4 regions of the Streptomyces sp. NPDC021749 genome follow, and region 3 is predicted to be linked to each of the others. Evidence: riboswitches for the same ligand, from Rfam matches in the RefSeq annotation. Region 3 holds a riboswitch; each other region holds the start of a gene.

Region 1 (2,166 bases), on a different contig from region 3:
TCAGCTGCAGGTCGCCGCCGTCGCTGCCGACCCAGCCGTGGCCGGAGAAGTACACCAGCAGCAGTCCGCGGGCCTCGTCGGCGGCGGCCTTCAGCGCCTGGCTCAGTTCCCAGGGCTCGGCCGGGCGGCAGAGGGTGACCTCCTCGGCGGTGAACAGGTCGGTGGCGGTGAGGGCGCGGCGCAGCTCGGCGGGGTTGCCCTCCACCGCGGGCAGTCCGTTGAGCGTGGCGTAGTCGTGGACACCGATCAGCAGCGCCCGGTTGATCTTTCCCCGCGCGTCGTATTCGGACATCCGGGTCAGTCCTCGCCGGTGCTGCCGCTCTCGTGCGTCGGGTTGCCGGGATCGGGGCGCCCGGGGCCGCCGTCGCCGATGATCTCGACGGCGGGCTCCTCGCCGGCGGAGCGCTCCTCCCGGCGGCGCCGCAGCCATTCCCGCAGGGCGATGCCGAGCCCCTTGGTGACCTCGGCGGCCATCGCGCCGACGATGACCAGGATCAGGTCGTCCACGCCGACGGCCATGTCGGCGGGGCCCGGTTCGCCCCCGTCGTCCGTGGTGTGCGGGGGCTGCGGCCGGTGTTCCCAGGCGTGGTCCCGGCGGTTCAGCCAGGGTTCGCGCTCCAGCCAGGCCCGGAGGTCGTCGAGGTCCTGCTGCGGATTGTCCGTCCCGGTGACCCTGAGGCGGATCTCCTGACGGTCCTCGTGATGGTCGGCGTGCTCCGGCATCCCCCAGCCCCCTTCCGGCGGCCCCTTCGCCGCCGTGCACCAGATAGTGACGTGGAATCAGGGACCGGGGCAACCGTCCGTGACGCCACCACCACCCTGTGGCGTGCGCCACAGGACCTGCTGCGGGGCAGCGCCGCAGGTCAAGGGCGAGTTGACGGGCCTCGCGGACCGTGGTGGACTGCCGGGGCCAATCGGCGACAGATGAGGAAGTCCGGTGAGAATCCGGCGCGGTCCCGCCACTGTCACCGGGGAGCGTTCCTCCGAGGAGGGCCACGGTCCGTACGGAACGTACGGACGGGAAGGCCGGGGGACACGCCGATCCGGGAGCCAGGAGACTCTGGTCGCCGTCACGTCGAGCCAGGGCGAGGACCCTGAGTGAGGACATACCGCCATGCCCGGCCGCCCGCCCCGATCCCCACTTCCCGCTGCCGCAGGGCCCCTTCGAGGACTGACGGCGGCCTGATCCGATGCGCGGCGAACACGCGGGATACGCGTGCGGCGCGGCCCTCGGCTTCCTCGGCGACCTGATCGTGGCGGACCCCCGGCGCGGCCACCCGGTGGCCGCCTTCGGCCGGGCCGCCGCCGCCGTCGAACGCCGGCTGTGGCGCGACCACCGGGGTCACGGCGCGGTCCATGCCGTGCTGTGCGCGGGCGGTGCGGCGGCCGGCGCGGCGCTGCTGGAGCGGGCCGTACGGCACCGCCGCGGCGCCCGGGTGGCGCTCACCGCGGCCGCCGTGTGGGCGGTGCTGGGCGGCACCTCGCTGGGCCGGGAGGCGCGGGCCGTCGGCGGTGCGCTGGAAGCGGGCGATCTGGACGTGGCGCGGGAGCGGCTGCCGCATCTGTGCGGGCGCGACCCGCAGGCCCTGGACGGGCCGCAGATGGCCCGGGCGGTGGTGGAGTCGGTGGCCGAGAACACCTCGGACGCGGTGGTCGGCGCCCTGGTGTGGGGTGCGTTCGGCGGGGTGCCCGGCCTGGTGGCGTTCCGGGCGGTGAACACCCTGGACGCGATGGTGGGTCACAAGTCTCCGCGCTACCGCCGGTTCGGCTGGGCCGCGGCCCGGCTCGACGACGTCGCCGGCTGGCCCGGTTCCCGGCTGACCGCCGCGCTGGCCGTGCTCGCGGGCCCCGACCGGCGCGGTGCGCTGCGGGCCTGGCGGGCGGACGGCGGGGCGCACCCGAGCCCCAACGCGGGCCCGGTGGAGGCGTCGTTCGCGGGCGCACTGGGCGTACGGCTGGGCGGCACGCTGGCGTACGGCGGGCGGGTGGAACACCGTCCGGTGCTGAACGGCGCGGCGCGGCCGCCCGCGGTGGCGGACATCGATCGGGCGGTGCGGCTGTCGCGGCGGGTGAGCGCGCTGGCGCTGGTGGCGACGGTGACGGGACGGCTGGCGGCGGGCGCGGTACGGCGCAAGGCCGCGGGCAGCAGGGGCACGAGCGGGAGGA
Region 2 (2,166 bases), on a different contig from region 3:
AGTAGACCTTCCGGACCGGGTTGGAGAACGCCCACTGGTAGGCGAAGTTCATGAAGGTGCCGTCGAGGGTGTCGAACAGGCTCATCCCGGCGGCGAAGAGCAGCGGCAGGCACAGGATCGCGTACCAGGGCACGCCGGCCGCGGCGCCGCTGCCCGCCATCACCATCAGCGTCACCTCGGTCGCGGTGTCGAAGCCCAGGCCGAAGACGAAACCGAGCGGGAACATCTGGCCGGGGCGGGAGATGGAGCGGGTGAACCGGCCCAGGAAGCGGTTCATGAAGCCCCGGGAGTCCAGCTGCTGCTCCAACTCGGTCTCGTTGAAACGGCCTTCGCGCATACCGCGGAACACCCGCCAGATCCCGGTCAGCGCGATCAGGTTGAGGGCGGCGATGAGGTAGAGGAACGTGCCCGAGACCGTGGTGCCGATGGTGCCCAGGATCTGGTGGGTGCGGGATTCGTCGTTGAGGAGGATGCCGGCGAGCTGGGCGCCGCCGGCGACGAGGGCGGCCATCACGACGACGACGCTGGAGTGCCCGAGGGCGAACCAGAAGCCCACCGACACCGGACGCTTGCCGTCGGCCATCAGCTTGCGGGTGGTGTTGTCGATCGCGGCGATGTGGTCGGCGTCGAAGGCGTGCCGCATGCCCAGGGTGTAGGCGGTGATGCCGAGTCCGACGCCGAAGACCTGGCTGCCGACGGCGTAGTGGTAGGGGACCACGAGCAGGAACAGCACGCCGAAGGCGACGACGTGCAGCCCCGCTATGACGGCCATCAGGCCCGCGGTGCGGACGGTGTCCTGCCGGCGCCAGCGGAACGCGGCGACGGGGGCAGGGGTGGTCGGGGTATCGGTGGACAGGGCCATCCGGCGGTCACGCTCCAGCACCTCGTGGATCACTTCGTGAGATGCCGTGGCCGGTCTCCTGGCTTTGGGGTACCACCCTGCTCCTTCGGAGCTTGGGGAAGGGTGCACGCGTCCGTCCCCGCCTTCCCGGCCGCAGGCTGCGGTCAGTGGCGCCGTACCCGCGCCGTGCGCGTACGGAAAGGGCCGGAAACTCCCCGATCACAGTGGCGAGGGCCGCTCCGGACTGGGACCACGAGGTCCGTCACCGGTCTTCCCGAGCACCACGGCCCGCCAACCCTACGGGGCGTCCGGCGATCCCTTCAAGCCTGCACAACTGTGCAGGTATCCAAGATCACACTCTGCGACCTGCGAAGATGTCCCCATGCATCTCGTCCCGGCCGAGCGCGCCGACCACCGCACCATCGACGGCCACCGCGTCTGCGACGCCATCGCCGCCATCGGTGAGCCGGGCGAGGTACGGGCCTGGGCCGACCGCTTCGCGCTGCTCGCCGATCCCGGGCGCCTGGCCCTGCTGCTCGCCCTCCACCGGGCCGGCCCCGTCGCCGTCTCCGACCTGGCGGTCGCCACCGGCATGAAGGACACCGCGGTCTCCCAGGCACTGCGCCTGCTACGCGCCGCCGGAGTGGTCGAGGGCGACAAGGACGGCCGGGTGGTGCGCTACCGCGTGGTCGACGACGCGACCGCGGCACTGCTGACCCACTGCGCGCCGGCGGAACCCCACCACGCGCAGGCGTGACGCACGCCCTCCCGCCCGGGGCATGCCTCTCAACAGCACGGACACGCGCCAGGGCCCGCTGTGGTGGACAGCGGGCCCTGGCGCGCGGGCGGGGAGGCGCCCCGGAGCTACTTGACCGAACCGGCCATGATCCCCTGGACGAAGTGCCGTTGGAACACGAAGAACACGATCAGCGGCACGATCAGGGACAGGAAGGCGCCGGGCGCCAGCACGCCGATGTTGCTGCCGAACTGGCGCATCTGCGACTGCAGGGCGACCGTCAGCGGCTGCGACTCGTTGTCCGCGAAGAGCAGGGCGACCAGCATGTCGTTCCAGACCCACAGGAACTGGAAGATCGCCAGACTGGCGATGGCCGGGCGGCCCAGCGGCAGGACCAGCTGGGAGAAGATCCGCCACTCCCCGCCACCGTCCATCCGGGCGGCCTCCAGCATCTCCTTGGGGATCTCCGCGAAGTAGTTGCGCAGCAGGAAGATGGCGAACGGCAGACCGTACGCGGTGTGGAAGAGGATGACGCCGGGGATGGAGCCGAACAGGCCGAGCGCGCCGAACAGTTTGGCCACCGGCAGCA
Region 3 (2,166 bases):
CGAGCCCGTCCACCGGGGTCCTGGCCAGTACGAGCAGCGCGTCGCCGAGCCGGTCGAAGTAGGAGGCGACGAGCAGTCGGGGCCGGTCGGTGAGACTGCCGAGAGCGCGGTAGGCGCGGGCGGCGGCACTGAGCTCGGCGGGGGCGCGGTCCTGCACGAGCGCGGGCTCGTCCAGCTGCACCCACTCCGCACCGGCGGCCCGCAGGTCCGCGAGCACCTCGGCGTACACGGGCAGCAGCCGGTCGAGCAGCGTCAGGGGGTCGAAGTCCGCGGCCACGCCGGGCGCGGGCTTGGCCAGGAGCAGATAGGTGACCGGACCGACCAGCACCGGGCGGGGGCGGTGGCCGAGCGCGAGGGCCTCGCGCACCTCGGCGACCTGCTGGGCGGAGTCGGCGGCGAAGACCGTGCCGGGGCCCAACTCCGGCACCAGATAGTGGTAGTTGGTGTCGAACCACTTGGTCATCTCCAGCGGTGCGACGTCCTGCGTGCCGCGGGCCATGGCGAAGTAGCCGTCCAGGGCGTCCGTCTCGACGGCGGCGCGGTGGCGGTCGGGGATCGCGCCGACCATGACGGTGGTGTCCAGCACGTGGTCGTAGTACGAGAAGTCGCCGGTCGGGACCTCGTCGATGCCGGCGTCCGCCAGTTGCCGCCAGTGGGTGCGGCGCAGTTCGGCGGCGGTGGCGCGCAGGGCGTCCGCGCCGACGCGGCCCTTCCAGTAGCCCTCGACGGCCTTCTTCAGTTCCCGGTTCTGTCCCTGACGGGGGTAGCCGTACACGGTAGCCCGTGCTGCTGCGGCTGGGGTCCTGCTGGTCACGGAGATCTCCTTCGCGAGATGAGTCCCTGAGGTCCCGGGGACGGGACGAGCGCGCGAAGGGGTGACGGACCGGAGGGCACGGCCCGCGGCCGTCCGTTCGGTCTGTACGCCGACCCGCCCTCGAAGGTCACCGGGATGTCCGCGCACGGGCGGTCCCGCACGCGGGCAGGTGGCAGGTCTTCGGACTCGCGGGCGCGTCCTCACGACGTGAGGACACCTACTGGCCGTCGCTTCCCAGACCCGTCCGGGCCCAGTGCGTATGACGGCGGTCGTTCCCGCTCACCGCTGCGGGGCAGTCCCGGATTCCCACCGGGTTCCCTCTTGCGACGCGCCTGCCTGGCGGACAGGGCGAACCAGCTGCCCGACCAGCCTAGCGCGCCCTCGGGGCTATCGGGCGGTGGCTGCCGGTCGGTATTCGGCCAGCAGGAGGGCGATGTCGTCGGCGCGGTAGGAGGAGCGCTGGGCGTGGTGGAGGAGGCGGTCGGCGAGTTCGTCGAGGGAGTCGGCCGGGGCGTGCGCCATGGAGCTGCGGAGGTGGTCGATGCCCACGTCGATGGGGATGCCGCGTTCTTCGACCAGGCCGTCGGTGTAGAGGGCGAGCGCGGAGCCGGGTGGGAGGTCCAGGGAGGTCTCGGGGTAGTCGCTGGCGTGGTCCACGCCGAGGAGGGGACCGGTTTCCAGGTCCAGTACTTCGGTGTGTCCGTCGGGGTGGCGGAGCAGGGGCGGCGGGTGGCCGGCGCGGACCGCCAGGGCACGGTGCCGGGCGGGGTCGAGGTGGAGGTAGCAGCAGCTGGCGAGGAGGCCGGTGCCGAGGTCGATCAGGGTGCGGTTGGCGCCCGCCAGGACGTCGCCGGGGGCGTGCCCCACCGCGACGAACGCCCGTACCGCGCTGCGGAGTTGGGCCATGGTGGCGGCTGCGGCGATGCTGTGTCCCTCGACGTCGCCGATGACCAGGGACACGCCCCGGGTGGTCGGGATGACGTCGTACCAGTCACCGCCGATGTCCATGCCGCTGGTGCAGGGGAGGTAGCGGGCCGTCGTCCGCAGGTCGGGGAGTACGGGCAGCCGGTGGGGCAGCAGGGCCTGTTGGAGGCCGCGGGCGAGGGCGAACTCGGAGTCGTAGAGCCGTGCGCGTTCCAGTGCCTGGGCGATCAGTCCGGCGAGCGCGGTCAGGACGCTGCGGTCCTTGGGCGTGAAGCGATGGACCTCGTCGAAGCCGAGGACGCAGGTGCCGACGGGGCGGCCGGAGGCGATCAGCGGGAGGTACGCCCAGGAGTTCACGCCGCCGATCGGGATGCCGGGGTAGCCCTGGGAGAGGCTCTGCTGTGACTCGATGAAGAGCGGGATGCCGG
Region 4 (2,166 bases), on a different contig from region 3:
TGACGGTCCGGGGCCCGCGAGGAACGACTCGCGGGCCCCGGACCGGTGGTGCGGTGGATGCTGCGGATCAGGAGGCCACGGAGACCGCCTCGGCCCGCTCGGCGGCCGGCCGGGCCGCGACGACGCGGTCCGCCAGATGCCCGAAGACCAGCCCGAAGGCGGTCCACAGCACCAGCTGGACGGCGAGCGCCGACAGCCGGAACTGCCACAGCAGCGTGGCGGAGAAGTCCGCCGGTACCTCGTTGACGGCCGGCAGGAACGCGTACGCGAGCCCGACGGCGACCGCGAAGGCGGCGACGGCGGCCACCGTCGCGTACCAGTTGCCCAGCTTCGGAGCCAGCCGCCGGCCGAGGAGCGTGGCGGCGACGGCCAGCAGGATGCCGAGCAGCATCATCAGGAAATACAGGGCGGTGCGCTTGCCGATGGTGTCGGGGTCGCCCACCGACGGCGGATTGGCCGGGTACTTCAGGAACGGCACGACGTAACCGGCCACCAGCGCCGCCCCGGAGAGCAGCAGGGCCGTGGCGCGGGCCCCGAACCGGCCGATCCGCCCCAGCGCGAAGCAGAAGGCCAGCGCGGCGATCCCGCCCAGCGCCACGCCGTAGACCAGGACGCCGGTGGCGAGCCCGGCCGTGGACTGCAGTCCCCGGCTGACCACTTCCATCTCGTGTTCGTGGCTGTGCGCCTCCTCGAAGGCGATGGCGGCGTCGATCCGCGGTTCGCCCAGCACGTAGGCGACGAGGAGCGCGAACCCGCCGGCGGCCAGGCCGGCGAGCATGCCGCGCATCAGCAGGGTTCTGACGGTGAGGGAGTTCATGGCTGCGGCCGCCCGCTCAGTGGCAGGGGAAGCCGAGGAGGTGGCGCCCGTCGTGCAGCCATTCGTGGACGTCCGAACCGGACAGCAGCGAGGTGGCGCCCTGCTCCGCGCCGACGAAGTACAGCAGGACCAGCATCAGTACACCGGCGAACAGCGCCCAGGGGGCGATGGCCTTGAGCGGGAGCGGGGCGGGGGTGGCGCCGGTGGCCGGCGGTGCGATGGTCTGAGCCATGGCAGGACCTCCTGTTGGGGGGAACTCGCGTCCCCGGTAAATGGGAGTGCATAACGACATGCGGGTCTGGCTCGTCCGGTACCGGCCCCTGGCGGGCTGATAAAAAACCGGACATACAGTGGCGCGACCGCGCCGGGATCCCACCGGCTTCCGTCATGCCGTCGTCAAGCACCCGTGAACGTACCGCGATCCGGCCACCTGGCCAAGACCGTACGGGGGGCGGACGGGTGCGGAGCGGGGCGCACCGACCGGACAACTCCCCTGATGAGGCCGTGAGTTGGCGTTCCGGGAACGAAAGAGAGAAGAGGGCATGACAACTCGGGTGATACTGGTCTCACCGGCCGCGGGCGACGCCCAGCGCGAGGTGCGTTTCGACGACGACGCCCCGCCGCACGCGGCCGGACTGCGACGGGCCCGGGCCGCCGCGGGGGCGCTGCCGGCCGCCGACCGGGTCTTCACCTCGCCCTCGGTGCGCTGCCGGCGCACCGCGGAGGAACTCGGGCTGCCGGCCGGGCCGGTGCCGGAGCTGGCGGGCTGCGCGATGGGGGAGTGGTGTGGACGGGCCCTGGCGGAGGTGGCCGAAACGGAACCGCACGCGGTCTCCGCCTGGCTGTCCGATCCGGGCTTCGCCGGGCACGGTGGGGAGTCGCTGCGGCAGCTCTGCGACCGGGTCGCGGGCTGGCTGATCCGGATGGCGCTGGACGCCGGACGGGTGGTGGCGGTCGTGGAACCGGACGTCGTACGGGCCGCCGCGGTGTGTGCGATGCGGGTGCCCGCCGACGCGTTCTGGCGGCTGGACGTGGCGCCGCTGACCGTGACCGAGCTGAGCGGACGGGGCGGCCGCTGGAATCTGGGGCTGGGTCGGGCGCTGGGCCCCGGGGCGGGCGGCTGACCTGCGAGGAGCCGTCGGCACCCGCGAGAAGCTGACCGTACCCCTTCAAAATTCATCTGTCGCTTCATCTACACATAAAGGCGACATAAGCGCAGAATAAAGCCGTGGCCCGATGCCACGCGATAACGGCCAGGCTTGCGAGCGAAGGAGGCGAGTCGCATGGCCGACGTCTCACACCCCAGGGGAGATCTCGCAGGTCACCCCGACGCATCAGAGATGGCTGCC

The links. A riboswitch is a leader RNA that binds a small molecule or an ion and turns the genes downstream of it on or off. The one in region 3 is predicted to bind cobalamin.
Region 1: linked by a shared signal. The riboswitch ahead of AB0G35_RS00245 (cobalamin biosynthesis protein) and the one ahead of metE (5-methyltetrahydropteroyltriglutamate--homocysteine S-methyltransferase) in region 3 are both predicted to bind cobalamin.
Region 2: linked by a shared signal. The riboswitch ahead of AB0G35_RS28645 (HoxN/HupN/NixA family nickel/cobalt transporter) and the one ahead of metE (5-methyltetrahydropteroyltriglutamate--homocysteine S-methyltransferase) in region 3 are both predicted to bind cobalamin.
Region 4: linked by a shared signal. The riboswitch ahead of AB0G35_RS05325 (CbtB-domain containing protein) and the one ahead of metE (5-methyltetrahydropteroyltriglutamate--homocysteine S-methyltransferase) in region 3 are both predicted to bind cobalamin.

What each region holds. Positions count from the first base shown of each region.
Region 1 covers NZ_JBFACE010000001.1:46,133-48,298, forward strand. The annotation lists gene AB0G35_RS00235 (caspase family protein) at 1-292, opposite strand, end outside; gene AB0G35_RS00240 (hypothetical protein) at 298-723, opposite strand; cobalamin riboswitch at 925-1,061, shown strand; gene AB0G35_RS00245 (cobalamin biosynthesis protein) at 1,191-2,166, shown strand, end outside.
Region 2 covers NZ_JBFACE010000036.1:24,017-26,182, reverse strand. The annotation lists gene AB0G35_RS28645 (HoxN/HupN/NixA family nickel/cobalt transporter) at 1-862, opposite strand, end outside; cobalamin riboswitch at 893-1,142, opposite strand; gene AB0G35_RS28640 (metalloregulator ArsR/SmtB family transcription factor) at 1,224-1,598, shown strand; gene AB0G35_RS28635 (carbohydrate ABC transporter permease) at 1,706-2,166, opposite strand, start outside.
Region 3 covers NZ_JBFACE010000010.1:47,028-49,193, reverse strand. The annotation lists gene metE (5-methyltetrahydropteroyltriglutamate--homocysteine S-methyltransferase) at 1-814, opposite strand, end outside; cobalamin riboswitch at 968-1,187, opposite strand; gene AB0G35_RS12575 (SpoIIE family protein phosphatase) at 1,202-2,166, opposite strand, start outside.
Region 4 covers NZ_JBFACE010000004.1:51,688-53,853, forward strand. The annotation lists gene ribA (GTP cyclohydrolase II) at 1-3, shown strand, start outside; gene AB0G35_RS05320 (CbtA family protein) at 68-817, opposite strand; gene AB0G35_RS05325 (CbtB-domain containing protein) at 834-1,049, opposite strand; cobalamin riboswitch at 1,094-1,241, opposite strand; gene AB0G35_RS05330 (histidine phosphatase family protein) at 1,360-1,941, shown strand; gene AB0G35_RS05335 (SPW repeat protein) at 2,101-2,166, shown strand, end outside.